3 regions of the Comamonas sp. 14P8.1.4 genome follow, and region 3 is predicted to be linked to each of the others. Evidence: predicted binding sites of a transcription regulator. Region 3 holds the regulator's gene; each other region holds the start of a gene.
The links. Region 3 encodes FNR, which switches genes on or off when oxygen is low (the NO sensors DNR and NnrR bind a similar motif). Its sites were predicted from a motif close to TTGATNNNNATCAA; they were not measured.
Positions count from the first base shown of each region.

Region 1: cyoA (ubiquinol oxidase subunit II) is a predicted target of FNR. The motif match lies at 1,007-1,020, and genes of this name have one in related genera.
Region 2: AC27VO_RS01235 (bacteriohemerythrin) is a predicted target of FNR. The motif match lies at 1,875-1,888, and genes of this name have one in related genera.

Region 1 is NZ_JBYOKN010000010.1:53,777-57,053, forward strand. Features, by position in the region: gene AC27VO_RS13615 (MFS transporter) at 1-818, opposite strand, end outside; gene cyoA (ubiquinol oxidase subunit II) at 1,243-2,277, shown strand; gene cyoB (cytochrome o ubiquinol oxidase subunit I) at 2,340-3,277, shown strand, end outside.
Region 2 is NZ_JBYOKN010000001.1:255,231-258,507, reverse strand. Features, by position in the region: gene AC27VO_RS01245 (sensor histidine kinase) at 1-288, opposite strand, end outside; gene glmU (bifunctional UDP-N-acetylglucosamine diphosphorylase/glucosamine-1-phosphate N-acetyltransferase GlmU) at 308-1,744, opposite strand; gene AC27VO_RS01235 (bacteriohemerythrin) at 1,984-2,433, shown strand; gene tyrS (tyrosine--tRNA ligase) at 2,592-3,277, opposite strand, start outside.
Region 3 is NZ_JBYOKN010000004.1:74,442-77,718, reverse strand. Features, by position in the region: gene hemN (oxygen-independent coproporphyrinogen III oxidase) at 1-1,179, opposite strand, end outside; gene fnr (fumarate/nitrate reduction transcriptional regulator Fnr) at 1,379-2,104, shown strand; gene AC27VO_RS09625 (hypothetical protein) at 2,228-2,479, opposite strand; gene AC27VO_RS09620 (FixH family protein) at 2,662-2,949, opposite strand; gene ccoG (cytochrome c oxidase accessory protein CcoG) at 3,016-3,277, opposite strand, start outside.

The DNA.
Region 1 (3,277 bases), on a different contig from region 3:
AAACTGGCCAGCGCCGCCAAGGCACCGAGCAGCACATTGCGGCCTTCGCCGCTGCGTGACATCTCAAAGGGTGCGGAAGGGGTCAGCTCCATGTTTTTGAACTGGTTGGTGTATTCCTCGTCAGCCACCAGACGCAGGCGGGCAAACAGTGCCACCACATTGATCGCAAAAGCGACGCAGAAGGGATAGCGCCAGCCCCAACTGATGAACTCGTCATGGGGCAGTTGGTTGTAGATGTACGCAAAGACTGAAGCGGCCACCACGAACCCGATGGGGGCGCCCAACTGGCCAATCATGGCCCACCAGCCGCGTTTTTCCTTGGGTGCGTTCAGCGCCAGCAGAGAGGGCAGGCCTTCCCACGAGCCACCGACGGCCAGTCCCTGCGCGATCCGCAGGCCGACCAACCACCAGATGGCTTGAGGGCCAATGCTTTCGTAGCTGGGAAGCAGTGCAATGCCCACGGTTGCACTGCCGAGCAGAAACAGCGCAATGGTGAGCTTGGCGGCCATGCTCCAGCGGCGCTGTATTTCCATGCCGAGCAGGGTGCCGATCGGTCGCGCAATGAATGCCAGCGCGAAGACGGCAAATGCCGCCAGCATGCCTTCCAGTGTGGAAAGGAAGGGGAAATACACATAGGGAAACACCAACACACAGGCAATGCCGAAGACAAAGAAGTCAAAGTACTCCGAGGCTCGGCCAATGATGACGCCAGCGGCGATCTCACCGGGGGTGATGTTTTCGCGGTGTTTTGCCTCTGCCTGTTGCGGGTTCACAGAACCGGCGCCCATGGGGTTGTGGGTGTGTGCAAAGCCATTCATAGGTGCATGCCTCCTCGAAAACAATGCACCACTTGTACGCGGCTTGATGGATGTCAACAAGCGTGATTTATCCGTCTGCGCTGTAGGAAAAGGGTTTGTTGGGATGTCTGAGCTACATAAAAGTAGCAAAGACCACGGTTAAAGCGTGGTGTTCACTGTGGCTGGAATGCCCCGATATGGGGGTCCACTTGACATTTATCAAGAGGTTTTTCTTATTTCAGTATGTCCTGAAAAATCAAGGATTTAGACATTCTTTGATGGAGGTCTATTGACAGTTTGGGGGGGTACTTTCCTACGTAAAGACATCACGCGGCACTGCGTTGACCAGTGGGGGGCAGGAAGAAGATGGGGGAGAAGAGTAAATTCAGCTGGTTTAGTAATCCGCGTTTACACCTAACAACGCGCGTTTTTTCGCGTTAACAGCATGCCTACATCCACGGAAACCCGCGGGCCAGCCTGGCTCGCTGCGGCTGCTTTACTTGCGACCCTTACCGGTTGCAGCAAGGCTGTCGTGCTTAATCCCGCAGGGGACATTGCTGCTCAGCAAGGCGACTTGGTGGTTACAGCCACCTTGTTGATGCTGATCATCATCGTTCCCGTGATTCTGCTGACTCTGTTGTTCGCCTGGAAGTATCGCCAGTCGAATACCGAAGCCGAGTATGACCCCGAGTGGCACCACTCGACCGCTCTTGAGCTGGTCATCTGGAGTGTGCCGCTGATCATCATCATTGCGCTTGGCGCTCTGACATGGATCGGCACTCACAAGCTCGACCCTTACCGTCCGCTGGACCGTATCTCCGAGAGCAAAGCGTTGGATGCCAACGTGAAGCCCCTGGAAGTGCAAGTCGTTGCCATGGACTGGAAATGGATGTTCATTTATCCCGAGCAAGGTATTGCGACGGTGAATGAGCTGGCCGCGCCTGTGGATCGTCCGATTCACTTCTCGTTGACCTCGACACACACCATGAGCGCGTTCTACGTGCCTGATCTGGCCGGCATGATCTATGCCATGCCTGGCATGCAGACCGAGTTGAATGCCGTGATCAACCGCGAAGGCGTCTTCAAGGGCTTGAACTCGCACTACAGCGGTGCTGGTTTCTCTGGCATGACTTTCAAGTTCCATGGCCTGAGCAACGAAGGCTTTGACGCCTGGGTACAAAAGGCCAAGGATACCAATGCTCCGCTGAACCGCGACAGCTATTTGGACCTGGTCAAGCCTAGCGAACGTCACCCCGTGACACGCTTCTCCTCCGTACAAGACGGCTTGTACGACCGCGTTCTGAACCGATGCGTGGAAGAAGGAAAAATGTGCATGCACCACATGATGGCCATCGACGCTGCTGGCGGCGCTGCCTACATGAAGGCGGTGGGTTTGAACCTGCCTGAAGATGTGTGTTCTGTCGAAAACGCTGACCAAGTCGTGGCCCTGATGGACCAACGTTCTTTGGCACAGCAGTAAGCAGTTGACGGAAGGAAAGCAGGCTGCGGCCCGCTTTTCGGCCATTTAGCAAGAGACTCGATATGTCTGAACCAACAACAATGCCCCATGATCCGCTCATTGGGCGGATCACCTGGGACTCCATACCGATGGCGCATGAGCCCATCGTGTTGTGGACTTTTCTCGCCGTGGTGCTCGGCGGTCTGGTGGTGTTTGCCGCACTGACCAAGTTCAAGCTCTGGGCGCCTCTGTGGCGTGACTGGATTTGCTCGATCGACCACAAGAAGATCGGCATCATGTATGTCATCCTCGGTATCGTCATGCTGCTGCGTGGCTTTGCTGACGCGGTGATGATGCGTATCCAGCAGGCCATGGCCTTTGGCGATAACTTGGGTTATTTGCCTCCCCATCACTACGACCAGATTTTCACGGCGCACGGCGTGATCATGATTTTCTTTGTGGCCATGCCTTTGGTCACGGGTTTCATGAACTACGTGGTTCCACTGCAAATCGGTGCACGTGACGTTTCCTTCCCCTTCCTGAACAACTTCTCGTTCTGGATGACGGCTACCGGCGCTGTGCTGGTGATGGTGTCGTTGTTCCTGGGTGAGTTCTCGACTTCGGGCTGGTTGGCACTGTCTAACCTGGGGCACCAGAATCCGGGTGTGGGCTTGGATTACTACATCTGGGCGTTGCAGCTGTCAGGTGTGGGTACGACGCTGTCGGGTATTAACCTGATCGTCACCATCATCAAGATGCGTGCACCTGGCATGAATCTGATGAAGATGCCTGTGTTCATCTGGACTTCGTTGTGTACCAATGCGCTGATCGTGGCTTCGTTCCCGATCTTGACTGCAGCTTTGGTGCTGATGTCCATGGACCGTTACTTCGGTACCAACTTCTTCACGAATGAGCTGGGCGGTAACCCCATGCTGTACGTGAATCTGATCTGGATCTGGGGTCACCCTGAGGTCTACATCTTGGTCTTGCCAGTGTTCGGTATCTTCTCCGAAATCGTGGC
Region 2 (3,277 bases), on a different contig from region 3:
CAGCATCGCGCTCATCTTGCGAGCCGATTGCTCCATGGTGGTCACAAACTCATGGGCGTCTTCGGCCGCCTCTGTCGCCTGCGGCGCTGCCGCGACCAGCGCCTGCACCGACTCTTGGAGCAAGGGCGCAAAAGACACCACATGCCGCAGCGGTGCACGCAAGTCATGCGCAACGGCGCGCATCCATGCTTCGTGCGCACTGTGCAAGCGGGCAATTTCTATCTGCTGCTGCGCGATCAGCGCCTGGGCGGCTTCGAGCGTTGCAGGCACCGGGGTGGACATGGACATGGGCTGCGTCACTGGCGCTTCAGGCCTTAGCTTGCTTGGCAGGGCGCTGCCAATTGGCAATCGACACCTGCTTGCCGCGCGCCACGCTCAAAGCGCCGGGCTCGGTGCTCTTGGTGATGGTGGAGCCACCGCCCACCGTGCCACCGGCACCCAGCGTGACAGGGGCCACCAGCACGCAGTTGCTGCCCACATGCACATCGGCCTCAATCACGGTGCGGTGCTTGTTGGCACCGTCGTAGTTGGCAGTGATCGAACCCGCGCCGTAATTCACGCGCTCACCCACCGTGGCATCGCCCAGGTACGCCAGATGGTTGGCCTTGGCACCATCGGCCAGGGTGGAATTCTTCACCTCGACAAAGTTGCCGATGTGAACTTCCTTGCCCAGCTGCGCGCCAGGACGCAAGCGGGCAAACGGGCCAATCAGTGCGCCTTCGCCCACGCTGGCACCCAGTTTTTCACCATCGATGTGCGTGAACGAGTGAATGACTGCGCCTGCGGCAATCACGGCGTTGCTGATGTGGCAGTACGCGCCAATGTGCACGCCCTCACCCAACTCAACCTTGCCGGTGAAGATGCAACCGACATCAATTTCCACATCCTGTGCGCACAGCAGTTGCGCGGCGTTGCCACGCACATCGTCGCGCACATCAAAACGGGCCGGATCGGCCAGGCGAATGCCCTGTTCCATCAGCACCAGCGCCTGGCGCTGCTGGTGGGCCCGCTCCAGCTCCGCCAGCTGCAGCGGGCTGTTCACGCCCGCCACCTGCACCGCATCGGTGATGCGGTGGGCCACCACATCCACACCATCGGCCACCGCCATGGCGACGATGTCGGTCAGGTAGTACTCGCCCTGGGCGTTGTTGTTGTTCAGTTGGGACAGCCATTGCGACAGCTGCTTGGCAGGCACGGCCATGATGCCGCTGTAAATCTCGGTGATGGCGCGCTCGGCATCATTCGCATCTTTTTGCTCCACGATGCGTTGCACCGTTCCCTGCGCATTGCGCACGATGCGGCCGTAGCCCGTGGGGTTGTCCAAAGTCACGGTCAGCAGCGCCATGCGGCGGTTGTCTGCCGCCGACACCAGATCCTGCAGCGTTTGCGCCTGCGTCAGTGGCACATCGCCCGAAAGCACGATGACCATGCCGTCATCGGCCAGCGCAGGCACCGCCTGCTGCACGGCGTGGCCAGTGCCCAGCTGGGGCTCCTGGCGCACAAATTTCAGCTCCAGCGCCTGGGCGCTGCGGCCCTGGGCAATGGCCGTCTCCACCTCTTGCGCACCGTGGCCGGTAATCACCACGGCCGAGCGGGCCTGCAACTGCGCCGCCGTATCCAGCACATGCTGCAGCAGTGCACGCCCCGCCAGTTTCTGCAGCACCTTGGGGGTGCGGCTTTTCATGCGGGTGCCCTTGCCGGCAGCCATGACGACGATATCAAGAGGAAGTGCGTTCTGAGACATAAAAAAACCAGTGTTGGGGCCAGCCAACGCTGGCGCTACAGCGGGTGATTATCCCGCGCTCTGCGGGTCTGCCAAGCAAGACCGCGCATCCGCTGCCGTGGGCAGCACACGACACCTCCCTTTGCCGGGTTTGATTTTGATCAGACATCACCAGCAACCGCTGCGCGTCCCCATTGGAGACCGGCGGCCCTTTCTGCATGCTGTAACGCCATTCACTCACCCACCAGAAAGGAACGTTCATGACCTTTATGCCGTGGTCCAGCGCGCTCATGCTGGACATTCCCCACATTGACGCGCAGCACCAGACCCTGGTGCACCTGATCAACACCCTGCATGAAGTGGTCAACGACCCCATCCCGGAGCGCGCCGTCATCGCCCAGGTGCTGGAGGGCCTGGTGGACTACACCCACAACCATTTCATTGAGGAAGAGGTGATGTTCCAGCGCTATGGCTACCCGCAGACCGCGGAACATACGGCCGAGCATGCCCAGTTCACCACCAAAGCCATGGACTGGCTGATGCGCTTTGAAGACGGAGAAGACGTGGATCTCGAAGCGATGGACTTTCTCAAAGACTGGCTGCTGCACCACATCCTGGAAGAAGACCGCGCCTATGTCCCGTTCCTGCAAGCCGCCATGGCAAGCCCTGCAGCAAGCGGCAGCGCAGCCGCTTTGCCGCACACTGCATAAAAAAGAGAGCACCTTGCGCAGGTCAAACAAACAGATCTGACACAAAACACACCAAAATCATTCAACCATCAGCGCATGCAGCTCACTTTTTAGAGACCCATAAAAAAGCTGCAGCCCTTGCAAAGGACTGCAGCCTGGGGTGCCGAGGGCGCTGCTGCTTAGCCCAGCGTCACACGGGCAAACTTGCGCTTGCCCACTTGCAACACAAAGGTACCGGCTTCAACCTTCAAGCCCTTGTCGCTGATCACCGTGCCGTCGATGCGCACGCCGCCGCCGTCGATCAGGCGGTTGGCTTCGCTGCCCGAGGGTGCCAGGTTGGCTTGCTTGAGCAGCGCACCAATGCCCAGTGGTGCGCCAGTCAGGCTCACTTCGGGAATGTCATCAGGAATGCCACCCTTGGCGCGGTTGTTGAAATCCTGCTCTGCGGCCTCGGCCGCTTCTGCACTGTGAAAGCGCGCGGTGATTTCCTTGGCCAGTGCCACCTTGGCGTGCTTGGGGTTGCCGCCGGCCTCGATCTCGGCCTTGAGCGCGTTGATCTCCGCCATGCTCTTGAACGACAGCAAGGTGTACCAGTCCCACATCAGGTCGTCCGAAATCGACAGCACCTTGGCAAACATGGTGTTGGGGTCTTCGGTAATACCGATGTAGTTGTTCTTGGACTTGGACATCTTGTGCACACCGTCCAGCCCCACTAGCAAGGGCATTGTGAGTACACACTGCTGCTCTTGACCGTATTCAGCCTGCAGATGGCGACCCATCATCAGGTTGAACTTCTGGTCGGTACCGCCCAGTTCCAGGTCGGCCTTGAGCGCCACCGAGTCGTAACCCTGCAGCAGCGGGTACA
Region 3 (3,277 bases):
CGCACTGTTGATGGACTCATAGAACACCTCGCCTTGGCACATGATGGTCATGATCACCGCGCGGCGAATGGTGTCGTCCCGTGACAAGGCCAAACCACGCACCACGGGCAAGCGCCCTTGGTCCAACAGGTCGTAATACTCTTCCAGCGTTTTTGCATTTTGGCTGTACGTTGCTGCCACACGGCCAATCGCAGACACGCCCAGCGCAATCAGGTCGCAATCGGGTTGCGTGCTGTAGCCCTGGAAATTGCGGTGCAAACGCCCTTGGCGCTTGGCCACTGCCAATGCATCCTCCGGCAGGGCAAAGTGATCCATGCCCACATAGACGTAACCCGCAGCCATAAAGCTCTCAATCGCGGCCGACAACATACCCACCTTGTCGGGCGCGGATGGCAAATCGGCCTGCAAGATGCGCCGCTGAGGCTTGAAGCGTTCTGGCAAATGTGCATAGGCATACAGCGCAATGCGATCGGGCCGCAACTGCGCCACCTGCTGCAGCGTGCGCGCGAACGATTCCGGATTTTGCTTGGGCAGTCCGTAGATCAGGTCAACGTTGATCGACTCAAAACCCAGCTCGCGCGAAGCCGCCACCAAATCAAACACCTGCTCTGCGGGCTGCTCGCGGTGCACGGCTTTTTGCACCTCGGGATCAAAGTCCTGCACGCCAAAGCTCAGGCGGTTAAAGCCGATTTCCTTGAGTACCGCCAGTCGCTCTCGCGTGACAGTGCGTGGGTCGACTTCAATCGAATACTCCCCCGCAGGGTCAAACTGAAAGCGCTCGCGCAGCATGCCCCACAGCGCGCGCAATTCATCATCGGTCAGAAAGGTTGGTGTCCCACCACCGACGTGGAACTGGCTCACCGCCTGGCCACGACCGCAATGCTGCAGGTGCAGATCCACCTCACGCTCCAGATAGCGCATATAGGTGACCGCACGCTCATGGTGCTTGGTAATGATCTTGTTGCAGGCGCAGTAGTAGCACAGCGAATCGCAAAACGGGATGTGCACATACAGCGACATCGGCTGCTTGGCCGCAGCGGCCACTTTGCGCTGCTTGAGGGCCAAGATATAGTCACTATCGCCAAACGCCTCCACAAACCTATCCGCTGTGGGGTAGGACGTGTAGCGTGGACCTGGCACGTCATAGCGACGCAAGAGCTCGGGGGTGACAACTGTCATGAAGTTCTTCCTTGATGACAGGACTTTGCAACAATTGGCCACCTTCATCCTTGACGTGCATCAAGAGGTTGCTGTACAAGCGATGTCACAATTTAACTTACATCATTCATAGCAACTGCGAGCAATTCGATAGTTTCTTTTTTCTGATCTTTAACCGCACAAGCCTTTGATCTCTCCAAGACCCCGGGCTTTTGAGTACATGACTCCTCCAACCATCAAAGTTACCTGCTCCAACTGCAATCTGCGCGAACTCTGCATGCCCGTAGGCCTGAATGAGCAGCAGCTGCAGCGCATTGATGACATTGTGGCCACGCGCCGCAAAGTCAAACGCGGAGCAACGCTGTTTCGCAATGGAGAAGCATTCACATCGCTCTACGCCATTCGAACCGGTTTTTTCAAGACCTGCGTCGCCACAGAAGATGGTCGCGATCAAGTGACCGGTTTCCAGATGGCCGGCGAAATCATTGGTTTGGATGGCATTGTCAATGACCACCACACCTGTGACGCCGTCGCACTGGAAGACGCGGAAGTGTGCGTGATGCCTTTCGATGGTCTGGAAGAAATCTCGCGCGAAGTGACCGCACTGCAAAGCCATGTGCACAAAGTCATGAGCCGCGAAATTGTGCGTGAGCACAGCGTGATGCTGCTGCTGGGCAGCATGCGCGCCGAAGAGCGCTTGGCTGCCTTCATTTTGAACCTGGTGCAACGCCTGCATGCCCGCGGTTTCTCGTCTTCTGAGCTGGTGCTGCGCATGACGCGTGAAGAAATCGGCAGCTACCTGGGCCTGAAGCTGGAGACCGTCAGCCGCACGTTCTCCAAGTTTGTGGAAGAAGGCATGGTGGAAGTCAAACAGCGCCACGTGCGCATTCTGGATACGGCGGCCCTGCAACGTCTGGTCAACAGCCAGCACGAATGCAATAAATAAGCGCTACCCACCATCAAAAAAAACCTCCCCGCTTTCGCCAGGGAGGTTTTTTTATGGCCAACGTTCAGGCTAACCAGCGGCGCAGCGCCAGCGCAGGCGACTTATGCGGCCAGGCGCTTCACTTCACAGTGCAGAGGGCTGTGCATTCACCTCAGCGGCAGACATGGACAGCAGCACCGTCAGATAACCCGCCGCCGCAAACACGGCCCAGAATGCAAAAAATGCCAAGGTGTAAATGGCCGTGCGGGACAGCTGCACACCCTGCCCCAGCCACAACATGTCTTGCGGATCAAAGGCGGCAAACACCAGCATTTCCATCACACCGGCCGCCAAGAAGGCAGGCCACAGAATCCACATTAAACGACGTGTCCACATACACCCTCCTTCGCATGAAGTCTGTACCTATTGTGAACATCGATCCTTTGGCTGGTGTGTGGGAGAAACACTCAATAAAAACAATAGCTGCAAGCGCTTATCAAGCAATGATTTGAAATGGATTCAATCCTCAAGCCATTGCATACCAAGCGCTAGCAGCTACTGATAGTGAAGCACCCGTTTTACTTGGGTGAAAGATCAGGCAAGTCTGCATCCGGCGTGGTGGCATGGTTGCGTGCCGCACCGGCTGGGGCCAGGCTTTTTTCGGCATGTCGCAGCTCCTGATTGATATGCAGCCCCTTTTGGTAGTAGTTCTCATCGACCACCGGATCTGCACCGCGCATGGCAATCATGGCCGTTGTCACACCGGCCACCACGACAATCGCAGGGCCTGCCAGCACCAGCCATACGTGCCCGTATTTCCACCAGGGGCCCGACTTCTTTTCCAGCTTCTTTGCAATCTGAGACATACCAAACTCTCTTTGAATCAAACAGGGTGTGCAAGGGCTACGCCTTCCACACACCATGCACCGCTTTTAGCGCGGCACGATAAACACCGACTTCTCCAGCACGTGACCCTGGCCGCTTTGCGCCGTGATCTCGAACTCGATCGGGTGTGAGCCCGCCTGCGCAGACCCATATGGGATCTGCACCCGCACCGCAACCCCACGCGTCTGCGCTGCATCTACCGCAACAGCCGTAGCTTCCGCCACCTCAATGCCCTGCAGCCCCTTGACCGTGACCACATAGGTCTGCGCCAGCTCTGTCGCATTCATGACCTGCAGGCGGTACACATTC